One region of the Serratia aquatilis genome, then DNA from elsewhere that is predicted to be linked to it. Evidence: predicted binding sites of a transcription regulator. Region 1 holds the regulator's gene; each other region holds the start of a gene.
What was found. The regulator PurR, encoded in region 1, represses purine synthesis genes. The targets are predictions, from matches to a motif close to CANGCAAACGTTTGCNTG.

Region 1 (7,872 bases):
CCAGAAATGCGACTTAGCGCACTTCGGCAACTGTATCCTCCTAGCAAGAACGCCAAAGTTTGTGGCACATAACTCAAACCAATGTCATTTGGGCTATAACCCATATTACCGAGAATGAAGGGGGAGCCGGTCAACCAGGCAAAAAAACCGGCGGAACAGGCAGCAAAGACCATGACATTGCCACTGAATATTGGGGATTTCAAAATCTGCAAAAAACTTAGCCCTGGCTTTTTGTCGGACGAAGGCACAAGCCTAGTGTCTTTAAGTAATAAAGTTGGAATGATCAGTAATGCCGTTATGCCGAGCAGCACGGCGAAGATAGCCCTCCATCCCATATGATTGAGCAGCCATGCGCCGAGCAGCGGAGCCAAGGCAGGGGAAAGGGCAACCAGTGGCATAATGGAAGCAAAGACACGATTTGCCTTACCCTCGCGGTAGCGATCAACCACGATCGCCTGCCAGGTTACGGCCGCAGAGCAGACCCCAATGGCCTGCAGAAAACGCAGAGCCCACAGTTGTGCACCATTTTGCACCCACAGCATGCCCAGGCAGCCAACAGCGAACAGTGTCAGACCGATCAACAACACCGGTTTTCTGCCCAACCGATCGGACAGTGGTCCCCAAAGCAGTTGGGCAAAAGCAAAACCGGCAAGGAAAATACTCAAACTGGCGCTGATAGCACCGGCGGAAATTTGTAAATCCTGTTGCATGGCGCCGAAGGCTGGCAGATACATATCGGTAGCCAGATAACCCAGCATACTCAGACCAGCCAGGTAAAACATAAATCCAAAGTTTCGCATGTCTTTCTCGTTAAATTTTTGTTGTCGCAGGTTTTTTAGCGCCGGCAAGTGTACTCGGCTGGATCTCTGCTTGTGAAACGGTAATATTTGCAAGGTGCTGTTAAAAAAATTGAAGGCAAAATTATGTGGTCTGAATATTCACTCGATGTGGTAGACGCCGTTGCTCGTACCGGGAGTTTCAGTGCAGCAGCGCAAGAACTTCATCGAGTTCCTTCTGCAGTAAGCTACACGGTGCGGCAGTTGGAACAATGGCTGGCCGTGCCACTGTTTGAGCGGCGCCATCGCGATGTGGCACTGACTCCCGCCGGAGCCCTTTTTATCAAGGAAGCACGGATTGTTATCAAAAAAATGCTTGATACTCGGCGACAGTGCCAGCAAGTTGCTAATGGTTGGCGTGGGCAGTTAAGGATTGCGGTCGATCTTATTGTCAAACCACGGCGTAGTCGTCAATTAATCATCGATTTTTATCGTCATTTCCCTGATGTGGAGTTAATTGTCCAGCCAGAAGTGTTCAACGGCGTGTGGGATGCCCTGGTTGACGGGCGCGCTGAGATGGCCATTGGTGCAACAAGTGCTGTGCCGGTAGGTGGCGGTTTCGCTTTCCGCGACATGGGGTTTATGGACTGGTTGTGTGTAGTAAATGCAACCCATCCTTTGGCTCGTCTAGAAGGACGACTGAGAAACGATCAGCTACGGCCATATCCTTCACTCTTGCTAGAGGATACGTCACGAAATTTGCCGAAGCGTGTAACCTGGGCACTGGATAACCAGCGGCGTCTCACCGTGCCGGATTGGGTGTCTGCTGTGGATTGTCTGCGTAATGGGCTGTGCGTAGGAATGGCACCTGCGCATCGAGTCCTGCCATTGGTACAAAGCGGTGAACTGGTTGTTCTGCAACTGCTCGAGCCATTTCCTCCCAGTGCCTGTTGTCTCACGTGGCAGCAAAATGCGCAGTCACCCGTAATGGCTTGGCTAATAGATTATCTGGGAGACAGTGAAACACTCAATCAGGAGTGGTTGAGCGAAAAAATACCGGGTAACCCAGAGGCTCCCGGTAATAACGGTTAGCGGCGATAATCGATGAAAGGTCCATCGGCTACCGAACGGCGTTCAATAAGTTTTGGATGTACTTCAATAACCTGAGATTCTTCGCGTTTACTGATGATGCGATCCAGTAGCATAGTAAAGGCCATCTCTCCCAGACGCTCTTTAGGCTGATGGATGGTAGTTAACGCAGGGGTAAAATAGCGTGCGTTGCGGACGTTATCGTAGCCGATCACTGAGATATCTTGCGGTACGCGAAGCCCCAATTCGTCTGCAGCGCAGATAGCCCCCATTGCCATGATGTCACCACCGCAAAAGATGGCAGTAGGACGATGTTTCTGCGACAGGATTTTGTGCATCGCTTTGTAACCGGATTCAGGTTCAAAATCGCCTTGAACGATCCATTCTTCACGGATGTCGATATTGGCTTCCTGCATTGCTTTCAAGAAGCCTTGATGGCGCCCACCCCCGGTATTACGCGCGAGCTGGCCTGGAATGGCACCGATATCGCGATGACCGCGTTCAATCAGGTAACGCCCTGCCAGATAGCCTCCCTCAAACGCATTATCGATAATGGTATCGGTGAAATCACCACGAGCTGCGCCCCAGTCCATCACTACCATGGGAATATTGCGGTAATCCTCCAACATGCCTAACAGCTTTTCCGGATATTCCGAGCACATGACCAGCAGACCATCGACACGCTTTTGCGCCAACATCGCCAGATAGGCCTGTTGTTTATCAAGGTTATTATGTGAGTTGCACAAGATCAGCGTATAACCTTTACTATAACAACTGTTTTCAACAGCTTCGATCACCTCTGCAAAATAGGGCGCTTCACTTGATGTTGCAAGCAGACCGATCGATTTGGTGTGGTTGACTTTCAGGCTACGGGCAACGGCGCTGGGTGAATAGTGAAGTTCCTTAATTGCTGCCCAAACGGCCGCTTTTGTTTCTTCGGCGACGAAACGCGTTTTATTGATGACGTGCGAAACGGTGGTGGTTGAAACGCCAGCGCGTTTGGCCACATCTTTAATCGTTGCCATGTAAAAAATAACTCCTGAACCTACATGTTACGGCATGTAAGTATGATGTTAATCGTTTGCCTGCGTAGAACTTTCCCCAGATAAGCGAAAACTGAGTTTTTAGTGCTGAAGTCGTAAGCCGCTTTAACAGGAGGGGCATTTTGGTACGCAGTAGTGAATTGCGGATTTTGTCGCATAATGAAGAAAAGTGGAAGAGCTAATCGGTATTATAAGTCGGGAAATGATAACAAGATTTTAATCACGAACTGTGTGAAAATGATTTGACGCATTAATCGTGTGGCTTTTATGCTTGAGAACACTAATCTGAGAGGGAATTACGATATGGATACGAATTTAAAAATGTCATTGCTCACCACGGTCAGCGCACTGGCAGTGATTATTGTTTTTGGCTTTATCGCGGCATTGAACTGATTTATAACAACAAAATGAAAGGCGCAGCATGCTGCGCCTTATTATTTGGGTCATCCACCTGCCATTAAGACAGGTTTTGTTCCACGAATGCCCAGTTAACCAGTGCCCAGAAGTTCTCCAGGTACTTTGGCCGCGCATTGCGGTAGTCGATATAATAAGCATGTTCCCAAACATCAACGGTCAAAACAGGCTTGTCTTCACCGGTGAGTGGGGTAGCTGCGTTTGAAGTACTGACGATTGCCAGCGAGCCATCAGGTTTCTTCACCAGCCAGGTCCAGCCAGCACCGAAGTTTTTCACTGCGGCATCGGTGAATTGCTCTTTGAAGGCGGCGAAAGAACCGAAGGATTTAGTAATTGCTTCAGCTACCACGCCAGTTGGCTCATTGCCGCCCTGCGGTGACAAGCAGTGCCAATAGAAGGTGTGGTTCCATACCTGTGCTGCGTTATTGAACACGCCGCCGGTAGAGGTTTTGACGATATCGACCAGAGACTTGCCTTCGAACTCGCTGCCTTTCACCAGATTGTTCAGGTTAACCACATAGGTGTTATGGTGCTTGCCATAATGGTATTCCAGCGTTTCTGCAGAAATGTGCGGCTCAAGAGCATTTTTCTCATACGGTAATGCAGGTAATTCAAACGACATTGCTTTCTCCTTTTTATACAGCACTTCTCTTCCGAAACCGTCAGCCGAGTGGCTGAGGGAGGAAAACTGAGTTGTTATAGTTATTTTGTGGTTATCAATCTTAGCAACTTTCTGGGTGAAAAAAAGAGCCAAAGCGTGCCAATTGCCTGATTGCTTAAAGTGTGGGCAGGGACAGGATGTTCGGCTGAGTGGTAAACTCAGCCGTGGCAATGGTCAACGAATGGTTTTGGGCGTCACTACACGGCGGGCACCAATATAGTGGTTCTGCCAGTAGTCGTTATCCAATTGGCTGATGCGGATTTCCTCGCCAGTGCGGGGAGACTGGATAAATTTGCCGTTTCCAAGATAAACACCAACATGATCGGCAGTGCCGCGGTTGTTGATACGAAAGAAGACCAAATCTCCCTTTTCCAGTTCACTGCGTTTAACCGGTGCAGCATCCCGCAGGTGATACATCTCGTTAGCGGTGCGCGGCATTTTGATTTTTACCACGTCTTTATAAGCGTAATAAATCAGACCACTGCAATCAAACCCGGTAACGGGGGAGGTGCCGCCCCAACGGTATGGCTTGCCCATTTGGTGCATCAGTTTTGCCATTGCAGTCTGCTTGGCACGTTGATAGCGTTTTTTGTGGGCAGGGGACAGCTTCAATGATTTTTCACGTCCGACCATTTTCGCGGTTGCCATCTCGTCTACGCGATGACGGCCATAACCCTTTTTGTAGCCCTTTTTCGGTGGAGTGACTTTAACCTTTGCGGTACGGGTTGATTTGTTTTTTGATTTTACATTGGCTTTCTTCTTGCCTTCTTTCACTGCCAATTGCGTTGTATTTGCCGTTTTGCGTGAGGGGGTAATCTTCACCTTCTTGCTGACTTTATCCACTTTCTTTCTTTTGCGATCATTAGGACTTGCTTCACTGGCGTGGCCCTTGACCTGCTTGGTAGAAGCATGTGCCTGTGGCGCAGCATGCGCCAGATTCAAGAATAGCAGTGTGAAAAATAGTACAAAAAGAGTAATAATTAACCGCATGTTGATGTTACCAACCTTGGCCCCGAAACAGATATTGAATGAATAACAGTATTCCTGAAATTCGTCATATAAAACAGCGCTTAACTCATAAATAGTAATCCATATTGTGAGAAAACGTTAATGACATTATTTTTTGACTTAAAATTAGTCAACTGCTTAGTGGTAAATCATCAATGGTGTCACTCTTGCTTATTATTCATCGTTCTGTAATCACCAGAATATAATAGTGAAATGGTCGGATTAATAATGTTATTCTGGATCCATGTTTTAACCGCAACGGTGTGTTTCACGCAACGTTCCGGCAACAAGAAAATACCCCTGCAAAAGATGGTGTTTTCTTGCCCCCCGACCTGCCGCTACAATAGACCCTATGATGCATGTTGTAGCCACTATGTGGCTTGAGGAAGTAATGAATGACGACAATTGAAAAAATTCAGCAGCAGATTTCGACCAACCCAATCTTGCTGTATATGAAAGGTTCGCCGAAATTGCCAAACTGTGGTTTCTCTGCTCAGGCTGTACAGGCGCTTTCAGCTTGCGGCGAGCGTTTTGCCTATGTTGATATTTTGCAAAACCCTGACATTCGTGCAGAGTTACCAAAGTACGCCAATTGGCCAACCTTCCCACAATTGTGGGTAGATGGTGAACTGGTTGGCGGTTGCGATATCATCATGGAAATGTATCAACGTGGTGAGTTGCAGCCGTTGATCAAAGAAACTGCCGAAAAGTATAAAGAACAGCAAGATCAGCAGCCTTAATGGCGAAAAGCTTCCTTATAACATCGGGCGGTACCCTTGCAGGTACCGCCCGATTTGTTTTTATCCCAGCAAGTTGCAGGTGTGTGATCCGCTTAGGTCAGTCCGTGTGGTTGCCAGCTAGCGGCCATCCACCAAGGCGTTTCCACCGGTTTACCAACTCACAGAACAATTGGGCAGTCTGCTCAGTATCGTAAAGCGCTGAATGAGCCTGACTGCTGTCGAAGGGGAGTCCAGCGGCAAGACAAGCTTTTGCCAACACCGTTTGCCCCAAAACTAATCCACTCAGTGCTGCTGTATCAAAAGTCGCGAAAGGATGGAACGGATTGCGCTTAAGACCAGCACGTTCCGATGCAGCCATCAGAAAACCGTGATCAAAATTGGCATTGTGCGCGACGATGATTGCTCGGTTACAACCTCTATCTTTAATACCTTTGCGCACTGCCTTGAAAATTGCATGTAATGCATCATATTCACTCACAGCGCCACGCAGTGGGTTATGAGGGTCAATGCCGTTGAAGGCCAACGCTTCTGGTTGCAGGTTTGCTCCCTCAAAGGGTTCTACATGGAAATGCAGGGTTTCGTCTTGAAGCAACCAGCCATTTTCATCCATTTTCAGCGTTACTGCTGCAATTTCCAATAGCGCGTCAGTTTGAGCATTAAAACCTGCAGTTTCCACATCAATAACAACGGGATAAAACCCACGAAAACGACCACTCAGGGCGTTAAGATCACTTTTTTCGGCCATCAGTTTCTTATCTTCATCGAATACAGCAGGCATTATGACAAATTTCTTGTCTTTGTGCAGCGGAGATAAAAAGAAGGACGCTGTAAGCGCCCTTGAGAAATGTCAGTTGCCGAGGCCATGTCCTGCATGTTTATTTTCTATCAGCTCAATTTTGTAGCCGTCAGGATCTTCAACAAAAGCAATCACGGTGGTGCCGCCTTTGACCGGGCCAGCCTCGCGGGTGATTTTGCCGCCTACTTTGCGAATGCTGTCGCAGGTTGCTGCAACATCGTCTACGCCCAAAGCCAGATGACCAAAGGCTGAACCCATCTCGTAACTGTCTACACCCCAGTTGTAGGTAAGCTCGATCACGGATCCTTCACTTTCATCGCTATAGCCAACGAATGCCAGCGAGTATTTGTACTCGGTATTTTCACTGGTACGCAGCAAACGCATACCTAATACCTTGGTATAAAAGTCGATGGAGCGTTGTAGGTCACCGACACGGAGCATGGTATGGAGCAGGCGCATAATTTCCCCTGTTTGGATAGGCCGTGGTTAACGGCGGTAGAGTGTAGCGGATGACAGTATAGCCTTGCTATATAAGGCATTTCAACGCGGCTGATACTGAATGGTTGCACCAAGCCGGATTTCAGCCCAGCTTGGTTGGAGAGCAAAACGGCTTAAAGGAATGGATAATCAGTATAGCCTTTGGCACCACCACCATAGACGGTATCAGAATGAAGTTCATTCAGTGGCGCATTACGTTTAAAACGCTCGACTAAATCCGGGTTGGCAATGAAGCTGCGGCCGAAGGCAACCGCATCGATGAAGCCTTTATGCATTAGTTCCTCGGCTTTTTCTGCGGTGTAGGCACCGGCTCCGATAATGACCCCCTTGAAGTGTGAGCGAACGGCATCACGAAATGCGGTTGAATAGGGTTTGCCACCAGCCCAGTCAGGCTCAGAAATATGCAGAAAGGCGATGCCACGTTTATTTAATTCTTCGATCAAATAAAGAGCTGCGGTTTCCTGATCTTCGCCGTTATCCAGCCCATTAAATGGACCTAGTGGAGAAATACGGATGCCTACATGATCAGCACCAATTTCAGCGATGCAAGCATCGACAACTTCTAGCGTGATACGGGTACGGTTTTCAATGCTGCCACCATATTGGTCGGTGCGCTGATTTGATGCTGGTGACATAAACTGATGCAGCAAATACCCATGTGCGGCGTGTAATTCAATATAGTCAAAGCCAGCTTCGCGAGAATTGGCTGCGGCTTGGCAGAAGTCGTTTACAATTCCGGCAATTTCTGACGTTTCCAACGCGCGCGGCGTTGACGTTGGTACTCTGACCCATGCCCCTGTTTCGTCACGGACCGTAGTGCGTGTTTCGGCGTTGATTGCTGAAGGTG
Region 2 (7,872 bases), 2.6 Mb from region 1:
ATACCTTCCAACTGAATAACCTTGGCATCGGCCCCCACTTTCTTGGCGATGAAGTCACCGGCCATTTTACCGCCCGCACGGTTATCGGAAGCAATATGGCTGACCACCTCACCTTTGGCTGCCGCGCGGTCCAGAGTGATTACCGGGATCTTGGCCTGATTGGCCATCTTGATGGCGTTGCCAACTGCATCAGAATCGGTTGGGTTGATCAGCAACAGTTTCGGGCTCTGAACCATCAGATCCTGTACGTTAGCCAACTCTTTCGCCGGGTTGTTCTGCGAATCCAACACGATCAGGTTGTAACCCAGCTTGTTGGCTTCCTGCTGTGCACCATCTTTCATTGAAACAAAGAACGGGTTGTTAAGAGTAGACACCACCAGCGCGATGGTATCTTTTGCTAGTGCGTTAGCACTCAATGTGGCGGTTAACGCGAAAGCCGAAACTAAAGTTGCCAGTTTTTTCATTTTCATGATCGTGATTCCTGTAGGGGGAAGGTTACTTGTTACTTTTGTTGTCTACCAAAACCGCCAGCAGAATGACGACTGCTTTTACGATCATCTGGTAGTAGGAGGAAACGCCCAGTAAATTCAAACCGTTGTTAAGGAAGCCCAGGATCAGTGCCCCAATCAGAGTACCGACGATACGCCCCTTACCACCCGCCAGGCTAGTACCACCAAGAACGACAGCGGCAATGGCATCCAACTCGTAACCGGTACCGGCCGTGGGCTGTGCGGAAGAGAGACGTGCAACCTCAATCACCCCGGCCAGTGCCGCCAGCAAGCCACACAGCGAGTAAACGATGATTTTAACTTTATCAACGCTGATACCCGAAAGGCGGGTAGCAGCTTCGTTGCCACCCAGCGCATAGATATAGCGCCCAAGGCGGGTGTGATGCAGCATATACCAGACAGCAATAAATACGATTGCCATAATCCAGATCGGGGTTGGTACCCCTAACGGACGGCCAATGCCAAACCAACCAAAGGCATCGCCAACATCGGTAAAACCGGTATTAATGGGGCTACCGTTGGTATACACCATGGTCACGCCGCGTAATAGCAACATCATTACCAAGGTAGCAATAAACGCCTGAACCTTGCCTTTGGCAACGATAACGCCTGTACAGGCGCCCACCGCGGCACCTAATGCCAACGCAGCTGCAACAGCAACCACGGCATTTATTTCGAAACCGACAATTGAAGCGGCTACTGCTCCCGTTAACGCCAGCAGCGATCCCACAGACAAATCGATGCCAGAGGTCAGGATCACAAGTGTCATACCAACCGCCATAATGGCGTTTACTGACGTTTGCTGCAGAATATTGAACAGGTTATTAACGGTGAAAAAATTCGGGCTCATTGAGGAAACCACCGCAATCAGCACCAGCAGTGCAATCAGCGATTTCTGTTCCAACAACCACTCTTTACTGAACCAGCGCTTTGCAACACTCTGTGAACTCATATTTGATTACTCCTGCTTTACGCCGTATTGCTTGCCGACAGCCGCGGCCATAAGCACTTCCTGGGTGGCCTGTTCAATAGGGAATTCGCCGCTGAGGTGTCCTTCATGCATGACCAGAATACGATCACTCATCCCTAGCACTTCCGGCATTTCTGAAGAAACCAGAATGATGCTCAGCCCTTCCTGTTTAAACTGGTTGATTAACTGATAAATCTCTTTTTTTGCCCCCACGTCGACACCGCGTGTCGGTTCATCGAGGATCAACACCTTTGGCCTGGTCATCAAGCCACGGGCAATCGCCACTTTCTGTTGATTACCACCGGAAAGCAGACCAATCGGCTGTTCCATCGAAGGCGTCTTGATGTTGAACAAGCGTATAAAGTCACTCACGGCCTGCTGCTCATCCGCATGTTTCAGGCTGCCGCCGGAACGACTGAAATAGCGTAGTGCAGTCAGTGACATGTTTTCTTTCACCGACATTCCCAACACCAGTCCATCACGTTTGCGATCTTCAGAGATATAGACGATGCCATTTGCCAGCCCGTCCTGCGGGGAGTGGGTGACCACTTCATGGCCATCAAGGTTTATCGTGCCGCTTTTACGTGGTGCCGCACCGTACAAAATCTTCATTAATTCAGTACGCCCGGCCCCCATCAGGCCCGCTACACCTAAAATTTCGCCGCGATATAAAGTAAAACTGACATCCTGCACACCAGGGCCGGAAACATGGCTGACTTGCAGGCGTTTTTCACCGCGTGGCTGGTTAAGGCGTGGATACTGTTCTTCCAGCTTGCGGCCTACCATCATTTCAATCAACGTATCTTCCTGCAACTCAGCAACAGGGCGCTCGGCGATAAACTGCCCATCCCGGAAAATGGTCACATCGTCGCAGATTTCAAAGATCTCTTTCAGGCGATGTGAAATATAGACAATGCCTCGCCCTTCAGCTTTCAGCTCATTGATCACTTTAAACAGTGAAGCTGTTTCAGTATCGGTCAGGGCATCGGTAGGCTCATCCATAATGATCACTTTGGATTCAAAGCTCAGCACCTTGGCGATTTCCACCATTTGCTGATCGCCAATCGACAACTCCCCCACCAGCCGATGGCTGCTATAACGCAAGTTCAGCCGCGCCAGCAGTTTATCCGCCTCGGCAAACATACGTTTCCAATCAATACGCCCAAAGCGGTTGACGAATTCACGGCCAAGAAAGATATTCTCGGCAATTGTCAGCTGAGGGATCAGGTTCAGTTCCTGATGAATGATGCCGACTCCCGCCTCTTGCGACTCCTTCGGTCCTTTGAAGATCACCTCTTTACCGAGAAAGTACTGGCTACCAGCGTCTTTGCTGTAAATACCGGTCAACACTTTCATCATGGTGGATTTACCGGCACCATTTTCCCCCACCAGCGCCATCACTTTGCCGGGATAAACGCTGAGCGCGGCACCAGAAAGCGCCTTCACGCCGGGAAAGGCTTTATCGATCCCTTTCAGTTGCAGTAGAGGTTGCATAGATATCTCAGAAAGTTACGCCGGAGCAGAGGATCACATTCGCGTAAGGCGAACATTCTCCACTGCGGATCACAGCACGGCTGTGCTCGGTTTTTGCCTTAAAAGCACTGTGGCTGATATAGCTAATACTGATGGTATTTCCCTGGAGTAGGCCAAGTTGACGCAGTTGAGCCAGCAACGCTTCATGGAGTGATGGATTTTGCTTAACAATCTCTTCCGCCAGCAAGGCACTTTCTACCTGCATTTCCCGCGTCACCACCTCTACGACCTGCAAGAATGTCGGTACTCCTTGGGTCAACGCCAGATCGATGCGCGGCGTGGCGGCTGGAATTGGCAACCCAGCATCGCAAATCGTGAGCTGATCGGTATGACCGAGGCGGGAAATAACCGCAGAAATATCAGAATTCAGTAGTACGCCTTTTTTCATGACTTTTGCTCCAACAGCGAAACGTTTCGCTCATAATAGAGTGTAGAAAAACCTCATGAGAAGGCAACTGCGGAGTTAAGGAAATGTGATCGCTATCGAAACGTTTCGATGGCGAACGAATGACGAAGTAAAAGGCCCAGCAAATGCTGGGCCCCAGACTGCTGACAAACCCCGTTATTAGGGAGAGCGTGCCGATGGGGTCGTAACGGCGTAAGCCGTCGGAGCGCCCCTCGGTGCGCTAGGCCCGGGTATCTTGGGTCAGAAGGCGACTTTGTCATCAACCTCAGGCCCAGCAAATGCTGAGCCCATTATTTATATTTCGACCTGAGTTCCCAGTTCGATCACCCTGTTGGGTGGTATCTCAAACTGATCGGCTGCCCGCAACGCATTGCGGCTAAGCGCAATAAACAGCTTACCGCGCAGATACAGGTACCATGGCCTTTGATTGAGGAACAGTGACTCATGTGACATGAAGAACGAAGTTTCCATCATCCTGAATGACAAGCCTTCCAGCCCACAACGGTGAAAAACCTCCTCGACGTTTGGTGTTTCACGCCAACCATAACTGGCTACCACACGCCAAAAACTGGGTGACAACTGCTCAATGGTAACCCGCCGCACATTATGTACATATGGCGCATCTTCGGTACGCAAGGTGAGCAATACCACACGCTCATGCAGCACTTTGTTGTGTTTGAGGTTATGCAACAGTGCAAACGGGATTACATTAACCGCGCGGGACATAAACACTGCGGTACCAGGCACGCGAACCGGCGGGGATTTTTCCAGTGATATAATCAGAGCTTCGAGTGAATTCCCATGCTCATGCATACGCCGCAACAGACGAAAACGTTCGCTCTTCCAGGTCGTCATGATAAGCAACATGACCAATGCCAATGTCAGTGGTAGCCAACCGCCAGAGAAAAGTTTCAAGGCATTAGCCGCGAACATTGGCAAATCAATAATCAACAGAATTACCAGGATACCGACCACTAGAAAACGATTCCAATGCCAGTTTTTGATCGCCACCGAGGTAATAAGAACGCTGGTTAACACCATGGTACCGGTCACCGCAATGCCGTATGCAGCCGCCAGGTTGCTGGAATGTTCAAAGCCCACGATCACCAGTACTACCGCGATATACAGCGTCCAGTTGATTACCGGAATATAGATCTGGCCTGATTCCATTTCCGAAGTATGGATAATGCGCATCGGTGACAGATACCCCAGCCGTACAGCCTGGCGAGTCAATGAAAACACCCCGGAAATCACGGCCTGAGAGGCAATAACCGTCGCCAGCGTAGCCAAAATCAATAGCGGGATCAGTGCCCAGTCAGGAGCCAGCAAGAAGAAGGGGTTTTTGATCGCTTCCGGATTTTTCAGCAGCAGTGCACCTTGACCAAAATAGTTGATCACCAGTGAGGGCAGTACCACGGTGAACCAGGCCAAACGAATAGGGAATTTGCCAAAGTGGCCCATATCCGCATAAAGCGCTTCCACGCCAGTAATTGAAAGCACCACTGCACCAAGCGCGAAGAACGATACCTTCTTATATTCAACAAAGAAATTGAGCGCCCATTTCGGGTTCAGTGCCTGCAACACTTCAGGGTTGGCAATAATACTGCGTGCACCAAGCACTGCCAGTACGATAAACCACAACAGCATCACTGGCGCAAATAACTTACCTACGCTGCCGGTACCGTGCTTTTGGATCACAAACAATAAGGTCAATACCAGAATAGACAAGGGGACGATATAAGGATCCAATGAAGGTGCAGCTATCTCCAACCCCTCTATTGCCGACATAACCGATATCGCTGGCGTAATGACAACCTCACCATAAAAGAAGCTGCCGCCAATCAGGCCAAGGATCACCAATAATGATGTGGTGCGGGCTGAGGTATTCCGCCCAGCCAATGACATTAACGTGAGGATCCCGCCTTCACCGGCATTATCTGCACGCATGACGTAGGTGAGATACTTAAGGGAAACGATGACAACCAGCATCCAGAAGATCAGGGAAAGGAAACCAAACACCACATCGGGGCGGACATCAAAACCGTAGTGGCCGGAAAAACACTCTCTAAAGGTGTAGAGAGGGCTGGTACCAATATCACCGTAGACGACCCCAATCGCCGCCAAGGTTACCGCTGATAATGACTGCTTATGTTCTACGCTCATAATTCGTTTCTTTTGCTAGCTCATCCATCGGCCTATACATCCGCATCAGGCTAAAGATAGGGGGCTTTAAGATCCGTTACGCCCGGTTAGCCCTATGAATTTCAAGTGATACGCAGCCAACCAGATCGCCCATCCCAGTGAGGATTAGTGACTGAAGGAAAGCCTACAACAACACTGTAGCTTGAAAGACAAGGGAGGTAAAAGGCGCACAGTATGCACCATTTAAAGACCTTAACTACTCTTATATCTGCCCCGAAAACTAAACAAAATGTGAACCAGCCATTTTTTTTAAAATAGAAATTTATACGAATCAATAAACTATACTGCTAAAACAATATGTGGTTTATCATCGAATACTCCATCAAGATTGGCTTTCAGCCTGTACAACAGGCTCCAACCCGCAGACAACGTGAACAATTTTATGGCGTCATCATCACTTCTGGCAGAACGGATTTCCCGCCTCAGCAGTGCGCTGGAGAGCGGCCTTTATGAACGGCAGGAAGCGATAAGGCTGTGCTTGCTAGCGGCATTATGTGGCGAGAGCGTATTCCTGCTCGGCCCACCGGGAATTGCCAAAAGCCTGATTGCACGCCGATTAAAGTTTGCTTTTCGCAGTGCCCGTTCATTCGAATATCTCATGACGCGCTTTTCCACCCCGGAAGAAGTATTCGGCCCACTGTCTATTCAGGCTCTGAAAGACGAAGGACGTTATCAACGCCTCACTGCGGGTTATCTGCCCGAAGCAGAGATCGTCTTTCTTGATGAAATCTGGAAAGCCGGACCGGCAATCCTCAATACATTGCTGACAGCGATTAATGAACGCCGCTTCCGCAACGGTAATAGTGAGGGGAAAATTCCGCTAAGGCTGTTGGTGACGGCTTCTAATGAACTCCCCGAAGCCGACAACAGTCTTGAAGCACTGTACGATCGCATGCTGATTCGTTTATGGCTCGACAAAGTACAGGATAAACAGAATTTCCGTTCTCTGCTGGTCAGCCGTCAGAACGAAGGCGAAAACCCGGTTCCAGAGGCACTGAGTATCAGTGATGAAGAGTTCCACCAATGGCAACCGCTAATAGATAAAATCAAACTGCCGGAAAACTGTTTTGAACTGTTCTTCATGCTGCGGCAAAGATTGGATGCCTTGGAACAGGCACCTTACGTTTCCGATCGTCGTTGGAAAAAATCACTACGTTTACTGCAGGCCTGCGCATTTTTCAGTGGCCGTGAAGCCATTGCGCCTCTGGACTTAATGTTGTTGAAAGATTGCCTGTGGCACGACCTGACTTCCCTGAAACTCTTGCAACAGCAAATTGACCAGTTACTGACCGAGCAGGCCTACCAGCAACAAACGTTACTGCTCCAGTTGCAACAGATCCATAACCGCTGGATGCAGCATCAGCAGCAGCAAAACGATAGCCAGGCTATCAGCCTGATTAAAAAAGGCGGAATGTTCAGCCGCAAACCGCAATATGTACTGGAAGAACCGCTTAGCGGCAGTACGTTGACTCTGTTGCTGAAGAAACCGCTGCAACTGCACGATATCCAGGTTAACCACCTGAGTATAGAAAGAAGCATGCTGGAAAACTGGCTTCAAAAAGGGGGCGACGTTCGCGCCAGGTTGAATGGTATTGGTTTCGCCCAGCAGATTGATCTGGAAGTCGACGAGCAATTACATCTGAACGTACTGGATGTCAGCCGCCAGCCTTCTTTACTAACAGTTCAGGGTAAGCCCAGCGGGGGAACCCCCCAGGCATTGCTTGATGAAATGGAAGCACTGAGTCAGCGCTTGGCTGAACAGCGGCGGCTATTCAGCCAGCATCAGCCCTGCCTATTTACTCCGGCATCAGGTCTGGCGAAGATTGAAGCCAGCCTGCTTCAGGTAGCCGAGCAAATTAAGCAACAATCCCAACAAATGCGCGGCCAATAAACATGCTCAGCCTTGAAACTCTCGATCTGTTGCTGTCAATTACAGAGGGCGAACTGATTGAAGAGATGATCATCGGCATGCTGGCCGCACCACAGTTGGTGGTTTTTTTTAATAAATTTCCAGCAATACGCCGGGCGTTAAACCAGGATCTACCACGCTGGAGGTTGCAGTTAAAAGAACGAATCCATCAGGCTTTAGTTCCTCCAACCTTGGCTCAGGAGTTTTACCGTTATCAGCAGTGCCAACTGGAAAACCCTACTCAGTTCCTTCACAACCTCAACGACACCCTCGACTTTCTTCGCCAACTGATTTCACCGTTTTACGAACAGGCACGGAAAATGACCGATGCCGCCGATTTGCC
Region 3 (7,872 bases), 490 kb from region 1:
ATGTTCTTCAGTTAACGCATCAAGATGTACCGGCATTACCGACTTGACCTCGATATAACAGAAAAACACACCGTCTTCGTTACGGCTGACGCGTAATACTTCACCCGGCTCGAAATGAGATTCACTGGCGTCACGGATAGTGATGGTTTTACGCCCAGCCAGAATATCTTGCTCAAAGCGGCTGAAAAAAGTGATTTCACGGGACATTACCTCTCCTTATATAACAATCTGCTATACCCTTCATACTTCAAGTTGCATGGGTGTTGGCATCATCCGTTCGCACCAGTCACATAGTGAGCTATGCTCCTGGCGACTCTCAGACTTGCCGCCTACATGCAACTCGAATTATTTTGGGTATATACCCAAGTGACTTCAAGTTGCTGGAGCAAAAATTGCCTGCAACTTGAAACCCATTGAGTATGCAACGGCTCAGGCTGCCTGCTCTCCAGACTCAGCGTCTTCTTCCGGGGTGGGAGCCGTTTTATCAGTTTTGCTTTTAACCGGCTTTTTTACCGTTTCTTGTGGAGCGGCACCGCGCAAGATCTGAGATAGCACGTCTTTATGTTCGGCCAGGAAAAGGCTTAGCCCTTCACGCTGTTCTTCTTCCAACGTAACAGGTGCTTGCTGCAACCACTCGCCCAGGCTATCAGCCAGGTCAAGCATTTTGTCGTAGGCATCGGCTTCTTTCTTATTTGCGAAAGTCATTTTTTCCTCACCGTTTCTGACCACTACATATTTAACTTCAACAGTCATGAACGTTTCCTCAAAGGTGATAATACTGTAGTTTTATACAGTATAAAGTACTTCCAAGCCGAGCTGCAAGCAATCCATAACTTATTATTTCAATAACCTTACCTTGCAGCTCTTACCTTTTATCTTTCCCTGCTGAAGCTGTTGCAATGCCTTGCGCGCACTGGCTTTGCGGATGGCCACATAAGCGTGTACCGGGAACATGTCGATCTTCCCCACTTCTGCCGCAGTCAGCCCAGCATCTCCGGTCAATGCACCAAGAATATCGCCTGGGCGAATTTTTGCCTTCCGGCCACCGTCAATGCACAGCGTGACCATTTCCGCTTCAAGGGGGGTGTTTGGTGCACCGCTCAATTCAGACACCGGTACCCACTTCGCGGTCATCTGCAAATAGTCCTCAAGGGCATGAACACGTACCATTTCCTGTGGCGTACACAGGCTGATGGCCAGCCCATTCAAACCAGCACGCCCCGTGCGACCAATGCGGTGAACATGCACTTCCGGATCAAACGACAGTTCGTAGTTGACCACTAACGCCAACTCTTTGATGTCAAGCCCACGAGCAGCAACATCGGTCGCCACCAGTACACGGCAACTCCGATTGGCAAAACGCACCAATACCTGGTCCCTATCACGCTGTTCCAGATCGCCGTGAAGCGCCAACACGCTGATGTCACGACTTTCGAGCGCTTCAAACACGCTCTGACAGTCACGCTTGGTGTTACAAAATACCACGCAGGAGGAAGGCTGATAGTGACGCAGTGCCGCAACCAGAAGTGCAGGACGTTGATCGCGCGTGGTTTCATAGAAACGCTGCTCGATATTGGTTTGATCATCCCCCTCCTCGACTTCTACATTCAGCGGTTCACGCTGCACCCGGGCACTGATGCGTTCGATCCCAGCCGGATAAGTGGCAGAAAACAGCAAAGTCTGGCGCGTGGGTGGCGTATAGCTGATCACGTCATCGATGTCGTCCGCGAAGCCCATATCCAGCATGCGGTCGGCCTCATCAAGCACCAGCACATTCAGTTCATCCAGTACCAGGGTTTTCTTGCGCAAATGCTCCTGCACGCGGCCTGGCGTCCCCACAACGATATGGGGAGCATGCACCAGGGAGTCGAGCTGTGGCCCAACCGGCTGGCCACCACAAAGGGTCAATATCTTGATGTTCTGCGTAAAGCGGGCAAGGCGGCGCAACTCTTTGCTTACCTGGTCGGCCAGTTCACGCGTCGGGCACAGGATCAGCGCCTGTGTGGCCACTTGGGTAACATTGATTTTATCCAGCAGGCCAATGCCAAACGCCGCTGTCTTACCGCTGCCGGTTTTCGCTTTGGCACGCACGTCTTGCCCTTTCAGTATGGCGGGCAGCGCGGCGGCCTGTACCGGCGTCATTTCGGCGTACCCCAGTTCGTTGAGGTTGGCCAACTGTTCGGCTGGCAGTGGCAGGGAAGAAAAGGAAACTGTGCTCACGGCAATGACTCTTATATGGCAAGTGGAAAGGTGGCGCGGCCATTGGGCAGGCGCCGGATCTGGCGCCGATGATAACAGATTTCTGTTCACACCTCGATTTAAGTACTGCCAGCTGCACACGCAATCGTTTTCGCATATACTGCGCACTCGTTGTCAGACCGAATTAACTCTTTCAGAATCAGGTACGAAACTATGTTAACGATTGGAACCGCCCTGCGCCCTTCCGCCACGCGTGTCATGCTGCTCGGTTCAGGTGAACTGGGTAAAGAAGTTGCTATCGAATGCCAGCGTTTAGGATTGGAAGTAATTGCCGTGGATCGTTATGCCGACGCCCCTGCCATGCATGTTGCACACCGCTGCCATGTTATCAATATGCTGGATGGCGATGCCCTGAAGGCCCTGATCGAACAGGAACGTCCCGACTACATCGTGCCAGAAATTGAAGCCATCGCAACCAACATGCTGGTTGAGCTGGAAAAGCAAGGTCACCGTGTCGTGCCATGCGCCGAGGCTACGCGTCTTACTATGAATCGTGAAGGTATTCGTCGTCTGGCTGCCGAAACCCTGGGGCTGCCTACTTCAAGCTATCGTTTTGCCGATAACGAAGAGAACTTCCGACAAGCTGCGGCAGAAATTGGTTATCCGTGTATCGTCAAACCTGTCATGAGTTCGTCAGGCAAGGGGCAAAGCCTGATCCGTGAAGAACATCAGTTGAGTTCCTCTTGGCATTACGCGCAGCAGGGTGGTCGCGCCGGGGGGGGGCGAGTGATTGTTGAAGGATTGGTGAAATTTGATTTCGAGATCACTCTGCTGACGATCAAAGCCGTTGATGGCATCCATTTCTGCGCCCCCATCGGCCATCGTCAGGAAGACGGTGACTACCGCGAATCCTGGCAGCCGCAACAGATGTCTGAATTAGCGCTTGGCCGCGCACAGGAAATCGCAGAAAAAGTCGTCAATGCCTTAGGCGGGTTGGGTTTGTTCGGTGTAGAGCTGTTTGTCTGCGGCGATGAGGTGATTTTCAGTGAAGTTTCTCCACGCCCGCACGATACCGGGATGGTCACGCTGATTTCACAGGATTTGTCGGAGTTCGCACTGCATGTTCGCGCTTTCCTCGGGTTACCAATCAACGCTATCCGCCAATTTGGGCCTTCCGCTTCTGCGGTGATCCTGCCAGAACTCACCAGCAATAACGTGCGTTTCAGCGCACTAGACGCCGCTCTGCAAGGTTACAATCAGGTACGCTTATTCGGCAAACCAGACATCAGTGGCAAACGCCGCCTAGGCGTTGCACTGGCTACCGCAACAGATGTAGAACAAGCGGTCACGTTAGCAAAGCAGGCCGCCGCTGCCGTCAAAGTGCAGGGATAACATTCTCGAGGGACGGCATGCCGTCCCTCGACAACATCAATAATTTTCGTCGTCTTCCGAATCTTCGTCCAGGTACTCTGTTGGTTCTTCCTGATCTTCCTGTTCATCCTCTTCATCATCGAACAAGGCAGTCACTTGATCGCCTTGATGTTTCTCACGAATTTCCTGCGCGACGAGCGCGATGGCTTCACCACTGCTCATCCCCTGTTCCATAAGATGATGAATACGTTCAGCAGCTTCCTGCTGTTCTTCGTGGCTCAGTGACGGCATACCTGCAAGCATGTGTTTCTCCCCAGTAAAGGTGGACGCGGATTATACGCTCTAAACCCGTGGACCCCAACGTCTGTTGTCTTACCACCTGCAACTCGTCAATATTTTCGTGCCGTATTGAACTTGCTTCTTTCTCTGCGGGCTGCGTCTGCGCACGTAATATGGCAGAATAGCCGCCCAACATCGCTGTTTCAGTCAGGTTTTTTGATAATCATGAGTGCCTCCACGCCAAATATTAAATCTTTACCTTATACTCGTACTGCTGTGTTGGAGCTGTTTGCCCCGTTGGCGCAAAGCCCTTGGGCTATGTTGCTGCATTCAGGATTTGCCGAGCATTCCCATAGCCGCTTCGATATCCTAGTGGCAGAACCACGCATCACGCTGACAACTTGCTGTTCCGATACCGAAATTCAGCGCAATGATCTCCGGCATTGTTCACAGGATGATCCTTTCCTATTGTTGCAACAACAACTCGATGCCATGAACTTATCCCCATTATCGAATAGCGATCTGCCTTTCCAGGGTGGAGCGCTCGGGCTATTCGGTTATGACTTGGGCAGACGAGTAGAAAAACTCCCGCAACGCGCTCAGGCAGATATCAAGCTGCCGGATATGGCCGTGGGGATTTACGATTGGGCATTGATCGCCGATCATCAGCGAGAAACGCTGACACTGCTCAGTTATGACGATGTTGAACAGCGTTGGCAGTGGCTTAACCAGCAACAAGCCCAGCAGGTTAAAGCCTTTAGCTTGACCGGCAACTGGCAGGCGAACATGACGCGCCAGCAATATGGTGAGAAATTCCGCCGTATCCAGGAATATCTTCTCAGCGGCGACTGCTATCAGATCAATTTGGCCCAACGCTTTTCCGCCCCATATCAAGGGAACGAGTGGCAGGCATTCCTTCAACTCAGTGCCAGCAACCGCGCACCGTTCTCGGCTTTCCTGCGCTTTGCACAAAACTGTGTGCTGAGCGTATCGCCGGAACGGTTCCTGTGGTTGGAAAACCAGCAGATCCAAACCCGGCCGATAAAAGGCACTCTGCCGCGCCTTGCCGATGCCAACCTGGATGCTGAGCAGGCAGAGAAACTTGCCAACTCGGCGAAAGATCGGGCCGAGAACCTAATGATCGTTGATTTGTTGCGTAATGATATAGGCCGAGTCGCGCAACCTGGCAGCGTGCGTGTTCCCGACCTGTTTAAGGTCGAACCATTTCCGGCAGTGCATCACCTGGTAAGTACCATTACGGCGACGCTTCCCAGTGCTACACCCGCTACTGAACTTTTGCGCGCCTGCTTCCCAGGGGGTTCAATCACAGGGGCACCCAAAGTACGTGCCATGGAGATTATTGAGGAGCTTGAACCGCAACGACGCAACGCCTATTGCGGCAGCATTGGCTATATCAGTTTCTGCGGTACCATGGATACCAATATCACCATACGAACCCTAACCACCGAAGATGGACACATTTTCTGTTCAGCTGGCGGCGGGATCGTAGCCGACAGTCAGGAACAGGCCGAATATCAGGAAACATTTGATAAGTTGGGCCGTATCTTGCCGCAATTGGGGGAGTTTACCGTTTCGTGAGCCATCAGTCTTACCCACCTTCGCTGGCTGATTTTATCAGCCGTTTTCAGTTACAGTTGCCACAGGCTGCGCAGCTCTCTTATAACGTCCGCCCGGCGGCGGTACTGATCCCGATTATCTGCAGGCCGGAACCTACCTTGCTGCTTACTCGTCGGGCCGATTCATTGCGTAAGCATGCAGGGCAGGTCGCCTTCCCTGGAGGAAAAACCGATCATGACGACCTTTCGCCAATCGCGACGGCCCTACGGGAAGCGCAGGAGGAGGTAGCCATTCCTGCGCATGCGGTAAAAATACTCGGTCAACTGGCACCACTAGACAGTAATACCGGTTTCAAGGTCACGCCTGTCGTGGGTTTGATCCCGGCAGATATCGAATTTCACGCCAATGAAGATGAAGTTGCTGAAGTATTTGAAATGCCGCTGTATGAAGCGCTTTCGCTCTCACGTTATTACCCATTGGATATACACCGCAGTGGTCACACGCATCGACTTTATCTTTCCTGGTATCAGAGCCAGTTTGTTTGGGGGCTTACCGCAGCAATTATCCGGCGGCTCGCACAACAGGTGAGTATTTAATTGTGACATTCATCACATTACTCCCCGGAGCAATGGCCTATTTATGTGTTAAGCGATCGTTATCACTTAACAGAAATGCTTTTTCACCTACCTTTCTTGCAATCAGTCTTTTAAAAAACTGAAATCTCTCTCTTCAACATTACTAAATACCTGTAAAATACCTTGACCCGGAATAAACCGCTAACGCTATAGGGTTAAATCCAGCGCTGCTTACCGGTATGGTGACAGATTGCCACCATAGGAACTGGGTCGATTTAAAGCACCTTGGATTGCCTCTTTTTGGCACTATCCAGAGCATAAGTTGTACCACGAATTTTTTCATGCGAAAAAAGCCACAGGGCTCTTTTACGCCATTGCAGTACCCTGCGCATCTTCAACGCGCAGTCATAACAATATGTCTCTTTTAAGGAGTTTAGCGTGATTAGCATTTTCGACATGTTTAAGATCGGCATCGGCCCATCGAGTTCTCATACGGTAGGACCAATGAAAGCCGGTAAACAGTTTGTCGACGATCTGGTACATGAAGGCCTACTGTCTTCTGTCACGCGTGTTGCCGTTGACGTATATGGCTCACTTTCATTGACCGGTAAAGGCCACCACACTGACATTGCCATCATTCTCGGCTTGGCTGGCAACATGCCGGATACTGTCGATATCGACGGTATTCCTGCGTTCATTCGCGATGTTGAGCAACGCCAGCGCCTAATGCTGGCCAGTGGGCGACATGAAGTCGACTTCCCTCGCGACGGCGGCATGGTTTTCCGTAGCGACAATCTGCCACTGCACGAAAACGGCATGCAAATCCACGCTTTTGCCGGGGATAAGCAAATTTACACTAAGACCTATTACTCAATAGGTGGCGGATTTATCGTTGATGAGGAACACTTCGGCAAAGCAGATAGTAGTGAGGTCATTGTCCCCTATCCCTTCCATTCTGCGAGCGAGATGTTGGCAAACTGCCGTACTACCGGTCTTTCCTTGTCCGGGATGGTGATGCAAAACGAACTGGCACTGCACAGCAAGCAGGAAATCGAAACTTATTTCAGTGACATTTGGCAAACCATGCGTGCCTGTATCGATCGTGGCCTGAATACCGAAGGCGTCCTGCCGGGGCCACTGCGAGTACCGCGCCGCGCTTCGGCATTGCGTCGCCTGTTGGTCTCCTCTGATAAATTGTCTAATGACCCAATGAATGTGATCGACTGGGTCAATATGTTCGCACTCGCAGTAAATGAAGAAAACGCCGCGGGTGGCCGCGTGGTTACCGCACCAACAAACGGTGCCTGCGGGATCGTTCCTGCTGTATTGGCGTATTACGATCACTTTATCGAATCCGTCAGCCCAGACATTTACATTCGCTACTTTATGGCATGCGGTGCTATCGGGGCATTATATAAGATGAATGCCTCTATCTCTGGCGCTGAAGTTGGCTGCCAGGGCGAAGTGGGCGTTGCTTGCTCGATGGCCGCAGCGGGTCTGGCAGAACTGTTAGGCGGTAGTCCTGAGCAGGTTTGCATAGCCGCTGAGATCGGTATGGAACATAATCTGGGCCTGACCTGCGACCCGGTAGCTGGCCAGGTGCAAGTTCCCTGTATCGAACGCAATGCAATCGCATCCGTGAAAGCGATCAATTCAGCGCGTATGGCATTGCGACGTACCAGTGAACCACGTGTGTCTTTGGATAAAGTGATCGAAACCATGTACGAAACCGGCAAAGATATGAACGCTAAATACCGTGAAACATCACGCGGTGGTCTGGCGATTAAAGTCCAATGTGACTGATCAGCGTATAACCCTGACGAAGCCCGGCCTTCCTGGCAGGGCTCAGACTGCTGACAAACCCCGTTAT
Region 4 (7,872 bases), 1.0 Mb from region 1:
GGCACAGTTGCAGCAACAGGCGGTACAACAACAGAAAATAGCAGGTCAACCAGCCGATGCCGATAAAAACTGGATAGTCGTCAACCAGCAAGATTTGGAGTAAGTGGAAAGGCGTTTTTGAACGTGCCCCTTGTAAAAGCAAGGGGCACTGGTTAATGAATATTACCTACTATTTATGCTCGGAACGCTCTTCCGGTACGTCGATCACTTCTTCTTCTTTGCGGTAAAGGCTGATCAATTTAAACAGCAGACTCAGGCCAATGCCGACAATCGTCGCCAGTGCCATACCTTTCAATTCCGCAGCCCCAATATGCACTTTGGCACCGCTGACGCCGATAATCAGGATAACTGAAGTCAGGATCAGGTTTTGCGCCTTATTGTAATCCACTTTGGATTCGATCAAGACACGGATCCCCGAAGCACCAATCACACCATACAACAGCAGCGAAACACCACCCATAACCGGTACGGGTACCGCCTGGATCGCCGCGGCCAGTTTGCCCACACAGGAAAGCAGGATAGCCAGAATAGCCGCACCGCCAATCACCCAGGTGCTGTAGACCTTGGTAATTGCCATAACGCCGATATTCTCGCCATAAGTGGTATTTGGCGTTGAGCCGAAGAAGCCGGAAATCACGGTGGAGATGCCGTTGGCGAACATTGAACGATGCAGGCCCGGATCGCGCAGCAGATCTTTCTTGACGATGTTTGCCGTTACCACCAAGTGACCAACGTGCTCGGCAATGACTACCAGTGCCGCAGGCAGGATGGTAAAGATGGCAAACCACTCGAAACGTGGCGTGTAGAAGGTTGGCAAGGCAAACCAGTGCGCTTCACGGATTGGCGTCAGATCCACCACTCCCATAATGAACGACAGGGCATACCCCACCAATACCCCTATCAGGATCGGGATAATGGCCAGAAAACCACGGAACAACACCGAACCCAATACGGTTACGCCCAGCGTCACCAGTGAAATGGTGATGGTAGTGCTATCTGCCGTGGTGCCTTCCGCAGGCAATAATCCCGCCATATTGGCCGCTACACCGGCTAGCTCCAAGCCAATGACGGCAACGATTGCGCCCATTGCCGCAGGTGGGAACATCACATCCAGCCAGCCAGTCCCTGCCTTCTTGACGATCAGGGCAACCAGACAGAACAGAAAGCCGCACATGATAAAGCCGCCCAGAGCGACCTCATAACCCAGCGGCAATAACAGCAGCACTGGCGAAATAAACGCAAAGCTGGAACCAAGATAGGCCGGAATTTTGCCCTTACAGATAAACAGATACAGCAGTGTACCGATACCGTTAAATAGCAGTACCGTCGCCGGGTTGATCTTGAACAGGATCGGCACCAGCACGGTCGCCCCAAACATGGCGAAGAGATGCTGGAAGCTGAGTGGTATGGTCTGTAGCAGCGGCGGACGTTCGCTAACGCCAATGGCGCGACGGGTCATGTGGTTTTTCCTCTGAGTTATTTCAGTCGTGTAAGCGTAGTTATGAATGTTCTCGTAGTTTCAGCTCACAGCCAGCCCGGTGCTGAGGCTTGAAAATAAGAACATAAAAAAGCCGACTCTCTGGTCGGCTTAGATTTATTTAGTACCAAATATCTTATCGCCCGCGTCACCCAGGCCAGGCACGATGTAACCTTTTTCGTTTAGGCACTGGTCAATAGAAGCGGTATACAGCTCAACATCCGGGTGGGCTTTTTCCAGCGCGGCGATCCCTTCAGGGGCCGCAACCAGTACTAATACCTTGATGCTGGTGCAACCGGCTTTCTTCAGCAGATCGATTGTCGCGATCATCGAACCACCAGTGGCGAGCATCGGGTCAACAACCAACGCCATACGTTCTGAGATATTGGACACCAGCTTCTGGAAATATGGCACCGGCTCCAGGGTTTCTTCGTCACGATAGACCCCAACCACGCTGATGCGTGCGCTCGGTACGTGCTCTAATACCCCTTCCATCATACCCAGCCCTGCACGCAGGATTGGCACAACGGTAATTTTTTTCCCTTTAATCTGTTCAATCTCAACCGGCCCGCACCAACCTTCAATGGTGACTTTTTCTGTCACCAAATCGGCTGTCGCTTCATAGGTCAGCAAACTACCCACTTCAGAAGCCAGCTCACGAAAGCGTTTGGTACTGATATCGTGCTCGCGCATCAAACCAAGCTTGTGCTTAACCAGCGGGTGTTTCACCTCAACGATCTTCATTATTTTTCTCCTATTAAGGCGGTTGACGGCCAAAAAATCGCGGGATTATACCGCCTTTTCGTAATCACGCCACTACCATTAGCCGGATCAAGATCAACAAAATGGTGATAATAAAGGGTCAGCCTAGGCTGTGTCCCTTAACTGTCCGTGGTGCCGTCGCAGATCCAAAAGCCCGTTATCAAGCCCGACAACACAGAGAACGCGCTTTTGGGGCGCGACCCGTAGGGCTGGGGCCATTTGCGTGCAGTTAAGGGACACAGCCTAGTATATACCCGGTGGATTTCAAGTTGCAGCAGGCCACGCAGGCATTCAGCCCCAGAAGGTTACAACCCTGAAGAGGACGAAAAACTGGAGCATACCGATAAGGCTCTCGCAAACGTTTGCTTGCGCTGTTAGAATTGCCGCGCCTTGTTCCGGCACAATACCGGAAGCACCGTTTTCAAACCGCAAACCGTCGTGGGGATCGCGCAGTGACCGACAAAACCTCTCTCAGCTATAAAGACGCAGGTGTCGATATCGATGCTGGCAACGCATTGGTAGACCGCATCAAAGGTGTAGTAAAACAAACCCGCCGCCCGGAAGTCATGGGTGGTCTGGGGGGGTTTGGCGCGCTGTGTGCACTACCGCAGAAATACCGTGAACCGGTACTGGTTTCCGGCACCGACGGCGTAGGAACCAAGCTGCGCCTGGCTATGGACCTGAAACGTCATGACACCATCGGTATCGATCTGGTGGCAATGTGTGTGAACGACCTGGTGGTTCAGGGTGCAGAACCCCTGTTCTTCCTAGATTACTATGCCACCGGTAAGCTGGATGTAGAGACTGCAACCAGTGTGATCACCGGGATTGCCGAAGGATGCAAGCAGGCTGGTTGTGCATTGGTAGGGGGCGAAACCGCCGAAATGCCAGGGATGTACCATGGAGAAGACTACGACGTAGCGGGTTTTTGCGTAGGCGTGGTTGAGAAATCCGAAATCATCGATGGTAGCAAGGTGCAGTCTGGCGATGTATTGATTGCCTTGGGGGCATCGGGGCCTCACTCCAACGGCTACTCGCTGGTGCGTAAAATTCTGGAAGTGAGTCATACCGACCCTACCACGACTCAACTCGCAGGCAAACCGTTGGCGGATCATCTGCTGGCACCTACCCGAATTTATGTCAAATCCATACTGGAACTGATTGAGAAAGTCGACGTTCACGCTATCGCGCACCTGACCGGTGGCGGTTTCTGGGAAAACATCCCACGCGTGTTGCCTGAAGGGATACAGGCCGTGATCGACGAATCAAGCTGGCAGTGGCCGGAAGTTTTCAGTTGGTTGCAACAGGCAGGCAACGTCAGCCGCCACGAAATGTACCGCACCTTTAACTGTGGTGTCGGTATGGTCATTGCGCTGCCGGAAGGTTCGGTTGAAGAAGCCCTTGCCCTGTTGACTGCCGCTGGTGAAAAAGCCTGGAAGATCGGTAAACTGATCGCTTCCTCTGACGAGCAGCAAGTGGTTATTCAGTGATGAAAAAGATTGTGGTGTTGGTCTCTGGCCAAGGGAGTAATCTCCAGGCGTTGATTGACGCCTGCCAGCAGGGCCGGATTGCCGCCAATATTGTGGCGGTATTCAGCAATAAATCTCAGGCTTACGGCCTGCAGCGCGCCAAAGAAGCTGGTATTGACGCCCATGCGCTGGATGCCAAAGCCTATGTCGATCGCCAAGCTTTTGACAACGCGCTGGCGCAATCTATCGACCAATACCAGCCCGATCTGGTGGTGCTGGCAGGTTATATGCGCATCCTCAGTAACACCTTTGTGCAGCACTACCAAGGACGCATGCTGAATATTCACCCTTCCCTGCTGCCAAAGTATCCAGGATTGCATACTCATCGTCAGGCTATTGACAATGGTGATAGCGAGCACGGCACCTCAGTGCACTTCGTCACCGAGCAACTCGACGGTGGCCCCGTGATCTTGCAGGCTAAAGTACCTATCTTCCAAGGCGACGAAGAAGATGAAGTGATTGAGCGGGTACAAACTCAGGAACACACTATTTACCCGCTGGTGGTGAACTGGTTCATTGAAGGCCGCTTGGCGATGCGTGACAACGCCGCCTGGTTGGACGGTGAACGCCTGCCAGCACAAGGGTATGCGGCGGACTGATGACCACAATCTGAAGCTATACTAAACGGTGTCCTGCGCGGCACCGTTTTTTTTCCCCGTAATTCATTCTCTGAAGTTATACTTTTCACAATTTAACGACATAGAGGAACACGCATGTCCAGCACTGCCAGCGTCAAACTTCGCCCACTTGAGCGCGATGATTTGGCGTTCGTCCACCAAATGGATAACAACGCCAGCGTGATGCGCTACTGGTTCGAAGAGCCGTATGAAGCCTTTGTTGAGCTTGCCGATCTGTATGACAAACACATTCACGATCAGAGTGAGCGGCGTTTTATCATTGAGCATGAAGGTGCCAAGGTCGGGCTGGTTGAACTGGTGGAGATCGACCATATCCACCGCCGCGCCGAATTCCAAATCATTATCGATCCGGCGCATCAAGGCAAAGGCTATGCCAGCACTGCCGCTAAACTGGCGATGGATTACGGCTTTTCAGTGCTTAATCTCTACAAGCTGTATCTGATCGTCGACAAAGAGAATCCGAAAGCGATCCATATTTACAGCAAGTTAGGGTTTGAGGTTGAGGGCGAGTTGATTGATGAATTCTTTGTGAATGGTGAGTATCGCACCGTACTGCGCATGTGCATCTTCCAACCACAATATCTGGCGAAATTCAAAAACCCGCAACCAGGCGAAAAACCTCGGGGTTAACAGCAGAAAACGGGGAGAACGCTCTCCCCGGATGGCCATTGATTACACCGCGCCCAGATAATCCATCTTACCCAGTTCAACACCTTGATTGCGCAGAATGTTATAGGCAGTAGTCAGGTGGAAATAAAAGTTGGGAATGGCAAAGGTCAGCAGAAAACTTTCTGCAGTGAAGTCCAAGTCACGCATTTTGCTCGTCAGCACAATTTTCCGCCCCTCGGCTTCGGCAAAATCCGTTGGCTGGAAACGCTGAACGTAAGCAATGGTTTTATCAATCCGTTGATACAGTTGAGCAAAGCTGGTTTCGTCATCCGGCATTGGTGGTATTTCCTGCCCGGTAAGCCTGGCAACCGCACCTTTGGCAGTATCACTGACGATCTGCACCTGCCGCAGCAGAGGGAACATATCTGGCGCCAGGCGGGCTTCAAGTAGCACACTTTCTGCCAACTGCTTCTCCAACAAGAATTGTTCACCTTTTAGCAATAAACCAGACAGGATCTGCAAACCGCGAACAAACTGCAAAGGGCTATGAGCATAAATCGACAAAGACATAAAACCTCCTGATTTTAACAACGTGCTTCCGACACAAATCTTACACTTACTGGTGCGATAATACGTTGAGTAACTCAATAATGTTTTTCCGTATGCTATTGAATCCCAATCATCCGTGGTTGCTATTTTTCACTTTGGGTGATCGTCATTTTTTATCGGTAAAATGGAATAATGAATTAATGCACATTATTGGGTATCATCTTCTGCGAGATGGGTCGCCCCAAAGGAGCAGTAAGTTAGCTGCAAAAAGACAATGCAGGCCTCCCTTACCCGTTGCAGAATGGAATTCAAACGGCCTGGAAATATGCGTAATTACAACTTGTTATGGTGTTTATGGGTATTATGGGCTTTGCTGATAATACTCTGGCTGACAGGGATCAGCTTCACCGAATTCAACTTAGACCGCGTGTTACCGGCAGCCTTGTTATTGACGCTGTTGGCAACCCTGGTGTTTACCTACAAAATTACAAGGAAGGATAAAATGTTATCATTCAATAAACAAAAGAAAACCATTAATGAGCCAAAACCGCAGGACATGAATGATCAGCCCACCGTTCATGCCGAAACTCCTACTTCGGCTGACGTTGCCGACGCAATCAAACCGATTCGGGCAAAGAAAGATACTTTTATCTCCAATGGATCCCAGTTTACCGGCGTGATTGAAGGTGATGGCAACATTGTTGTCGAAGGGAAAGTGGAAGGAAATATTCTTTGTACGCATATGGTTCGCATTGAGAACAGCGGCCATGTCAAAGGTGAGATCCGTGCTCAACAAATCATGATTAATGGTGCAGTTGAGGGCCGTTGCTATGCAGACTCGCTATCGATTCAAGCCAAAGGCAGCATGCGCGGGGATATTTTTGCCGACGAGATTTCGATCGAGAAAGGCGGCATCTTTATTGGTCAGTCGCAGTTAATGCAAAAAGCACAGCCCCAGTCGCAACCTGCTGCGACAAAAATCACCTCACTGAAGACTGCCTCCGAACCCACCGAACATGCAGCACAAGATATCTTGTCGAGCAAACAGGCCTGAGCAAGATACGCCAAATCATTCTAGGCTGTGTCCCTTAACTGTCCGTGGTGCCGTCGCAGACCCAAAAGCCCATTAAGTAGCTTAAAAGCTAAACGGAACTGGGTAACCACAGCCAGCATCAGCCATAGCGCCCTGTAATGTAATCCTCCGTTCGCCGTTGACGCGGCGACGTGAAAATACCATCGGTGTCGTTATACTCTACCAGCGCCCCTTGGTGGATAAATGCCGTGTAGTCTGAAACCCGAGCCGCCTGCTGCATGTTGTGCGTGACCAACACCACGCTGTAGCGCTGTTTCAGCGCTGAAATCAATTCCTCAATGGTTAAGGTAGAGATTGGGTCAAGCGCCGATGTCGGCTCATCAAGCAGTAACACTTCGGGTTCAATGGCAATGGCGCGCGCAATCACCAGCCGCTGTTGCTGGCCGCTGGAAAGACGAAAGGCGTTCTCACGCAGCCGGTCTTTTACTTCATGCCACAATGCCGCAGCTCGCAAAGAGCGCTCTACCGCTTCATCTAAAATACGGCGGTCGCCAATGCCTTGCAGCCGCAGACCGTAAACCACATTTTCATAAATTGATTTCGGAAATGGATTGGGCCGCTGGAATACCATACCCACTCGCCTCCGCAGAGCAGCAACATCAACCTGCAATCCCGAAATAGTTTCCCCATTAAGCTGTAACTCACCTTCGATACGGCAATTGTCAACCAGATCGTTCATACGGTTAAAACAGCGTAATAGCGTCGATTTTCCGCAGCCCGAAGGCCCGATAAAAGCGGTCACTCGATGCTTGGGAATACGTAAGGAAATATCATGCAGCACCTGTTTGTTGCCATAAAAAAGATTCAGGTTGCGCACTGATAATGTGGTCTGTTCATCAGCAAGCTGCTGAACATCCAGCCGGGGTAAACTGCCTGGCGTTATCAAGCCCATCGTCAACTTCCCAAAAGTGTTAATAGCATCACTGCGACCATACCCTATACCGCTCCCTCAGCGAGTGTCGGATGCCCATTGCCGCCAGATTCAGCCCCACGACAATCAACACCAGCAACAATGCTGTGGCAAATACCAGTGGCCGGGCAGCTTCCACACTAGGGCTTTGAAACGCCATATCGTAGATTTGAAAGCTCAGGTGCATAAACTTTCGCTCCAGATGCAGGTAGGGGAAAATATTGTCTACCGGCAACACCGGTACCGATTTTACCACGCCAACCAACATTAACGGGGCCGTCTCTCCGGCAGCTCGCGCCACTGCC

Region 2: rbsD (D-ribose pyranase) is a predicted target of PurR. The motif match lies at 3,415-3,432, and genes of this name have one in related genera.
Region 3: purT (formate-dependent phosphoribosylglycinamide formyltransferase) is a predicted target of PurR. The motif match lies at 2,338-2,355, and genes of this name have one in related genera.
Region 4: purM (phosphoribosylformylglycinamidine cyclo-ligase) is a predicted target of PurR. The motif match lies at 2,591-2,608, and genes of this name have one in related genera.

Annotation. Positions count from the first base shown of each region.
Region 1 covers NZ_CP173186.1:2,727,704-2,735,575, reverse strand. The annotation lists gene punC (purine nucleoside transporter PunC) at 1-800, opposite strand, end outside; gene punR (DNA-binding transcriptional activator PunR) at 924-1,868, shown strand; gene purR (HTH-type transcriptional repressor PurR) at 1,865-2,890, opposite strand; gene SAQUA_RS12285 (YnhF family membrane protein) at 3,212-3,301, shown strand; gene sodB (superoxide dismutase [Fe]) at 3,366-3,944, opposite strand; gene SAQUA_RS12275 (C40 family peptidase) at 4,158-4,973, opposite strand; gene SAQUA_RS12270 (Grx4 family monothiol glutaredoxin) at 5,387-5,731, shown strand; gene rnt (ribonuclease T) at 5,829-6,509, opposite strand; gene gloA (lactoylglutathione lyase) at 6,579-6,986, opposite strand; gene SAQUA_RS12255 (alkene reductase) at 7,139-7,872, opposite strand, start outside.
Region 2 covers NZ_CP173186.1:5,373,260-5,381,131, forward strand. The annotation lists gene rbsB (ribose ABC transporter substrate-binding protein RbsB) at 1-470, opposite strand, end outside; gene rbsC (ribose ABC transporter permease) at 496-1,461, opposite strand; gene rbsA (ribose ABC transporter ATP-binding protein RbsA) at 1,468-2,973, opposite strand; gene rbsD (D-ribose pyranase) at 2,981-3,400, opposite strand; gene kup (low affinity potassium transporter Kup) at 3,713-5,581, opposite strand; gene ravA (ATPase RavA) at 6,003-7,511, shown strand; gene viaA (ATPase RavA stimulator ViaA) at 7,514-7,872, shown strand, end outside.
Region 3 covers NZ_CP173186.1:2,238,014-2,245,885, reverse strand. The annotation lists gene yqfB (N(4)-acetylcytidine aminohydrolase) at 1-207, opposite strand, end outside; gene SAQUA_RS09965 (YebG family protein) at 430-753, opposite strand; gene dbpA (ATP-dependent RNA helicase DbpA) at 838-2,220, opposite strand; gene purT (formate-dependent phosphoribosylglycinamide formyltransferase) at 2,413-3,591, shown strand; gene SAQUA_RS09950 (YoaH family protein) at 3,628-3,873, opposite strand; gene pabB (aminodeoxychorismate synthase component 1) at 4,075-5,448, shown strand; gene SAQUA_RS09940 (CoA pyrophosphatase) at 5,445-6,023, shown strand; gene sdaA (L-serine ammonia-lyase) at 6,441-7,805, shown strand.
Region 4 covers NZ_CP173186.1:1,688,779-1,696,650, reverse strand. The annotation lists gene SAQUA_RS07600 (haloacid dehalogenase-like hydrolase) at 1-103, shown strand, start outside; gene uraA (uracil permease) at 170-1,459, opposite strand; gene upp (uracil phosphoribosyltransferase) at 1,595-2,221, opposite strand; gene purM (phosphoribosylformylglycinamidine cyclo-ligase) at 2,692-3,729, shown strand; gene purN (phosphoribosylglycinamide formyltransferase) at 3,729-4,367, shown strand; gene speG (spermidine N1-acetyltransferase) at 4,482-5,036, shown strand; gene SAQUA_RS07570 (DUF1993 family protein) at 5,079-5,585, opposite strand; gene SAQUA_RS07565 (polymer-forming cytoskeletal protein) at 6,067-6,618, shown strand; gene pstB (phosphate ABC transporter ATP-binding protein PstB) at 6,737-7,549, opposite strand; gene pstA (phosphate ABC transporter permease PstA) at 7,578-7,872, opposite strand, start outside.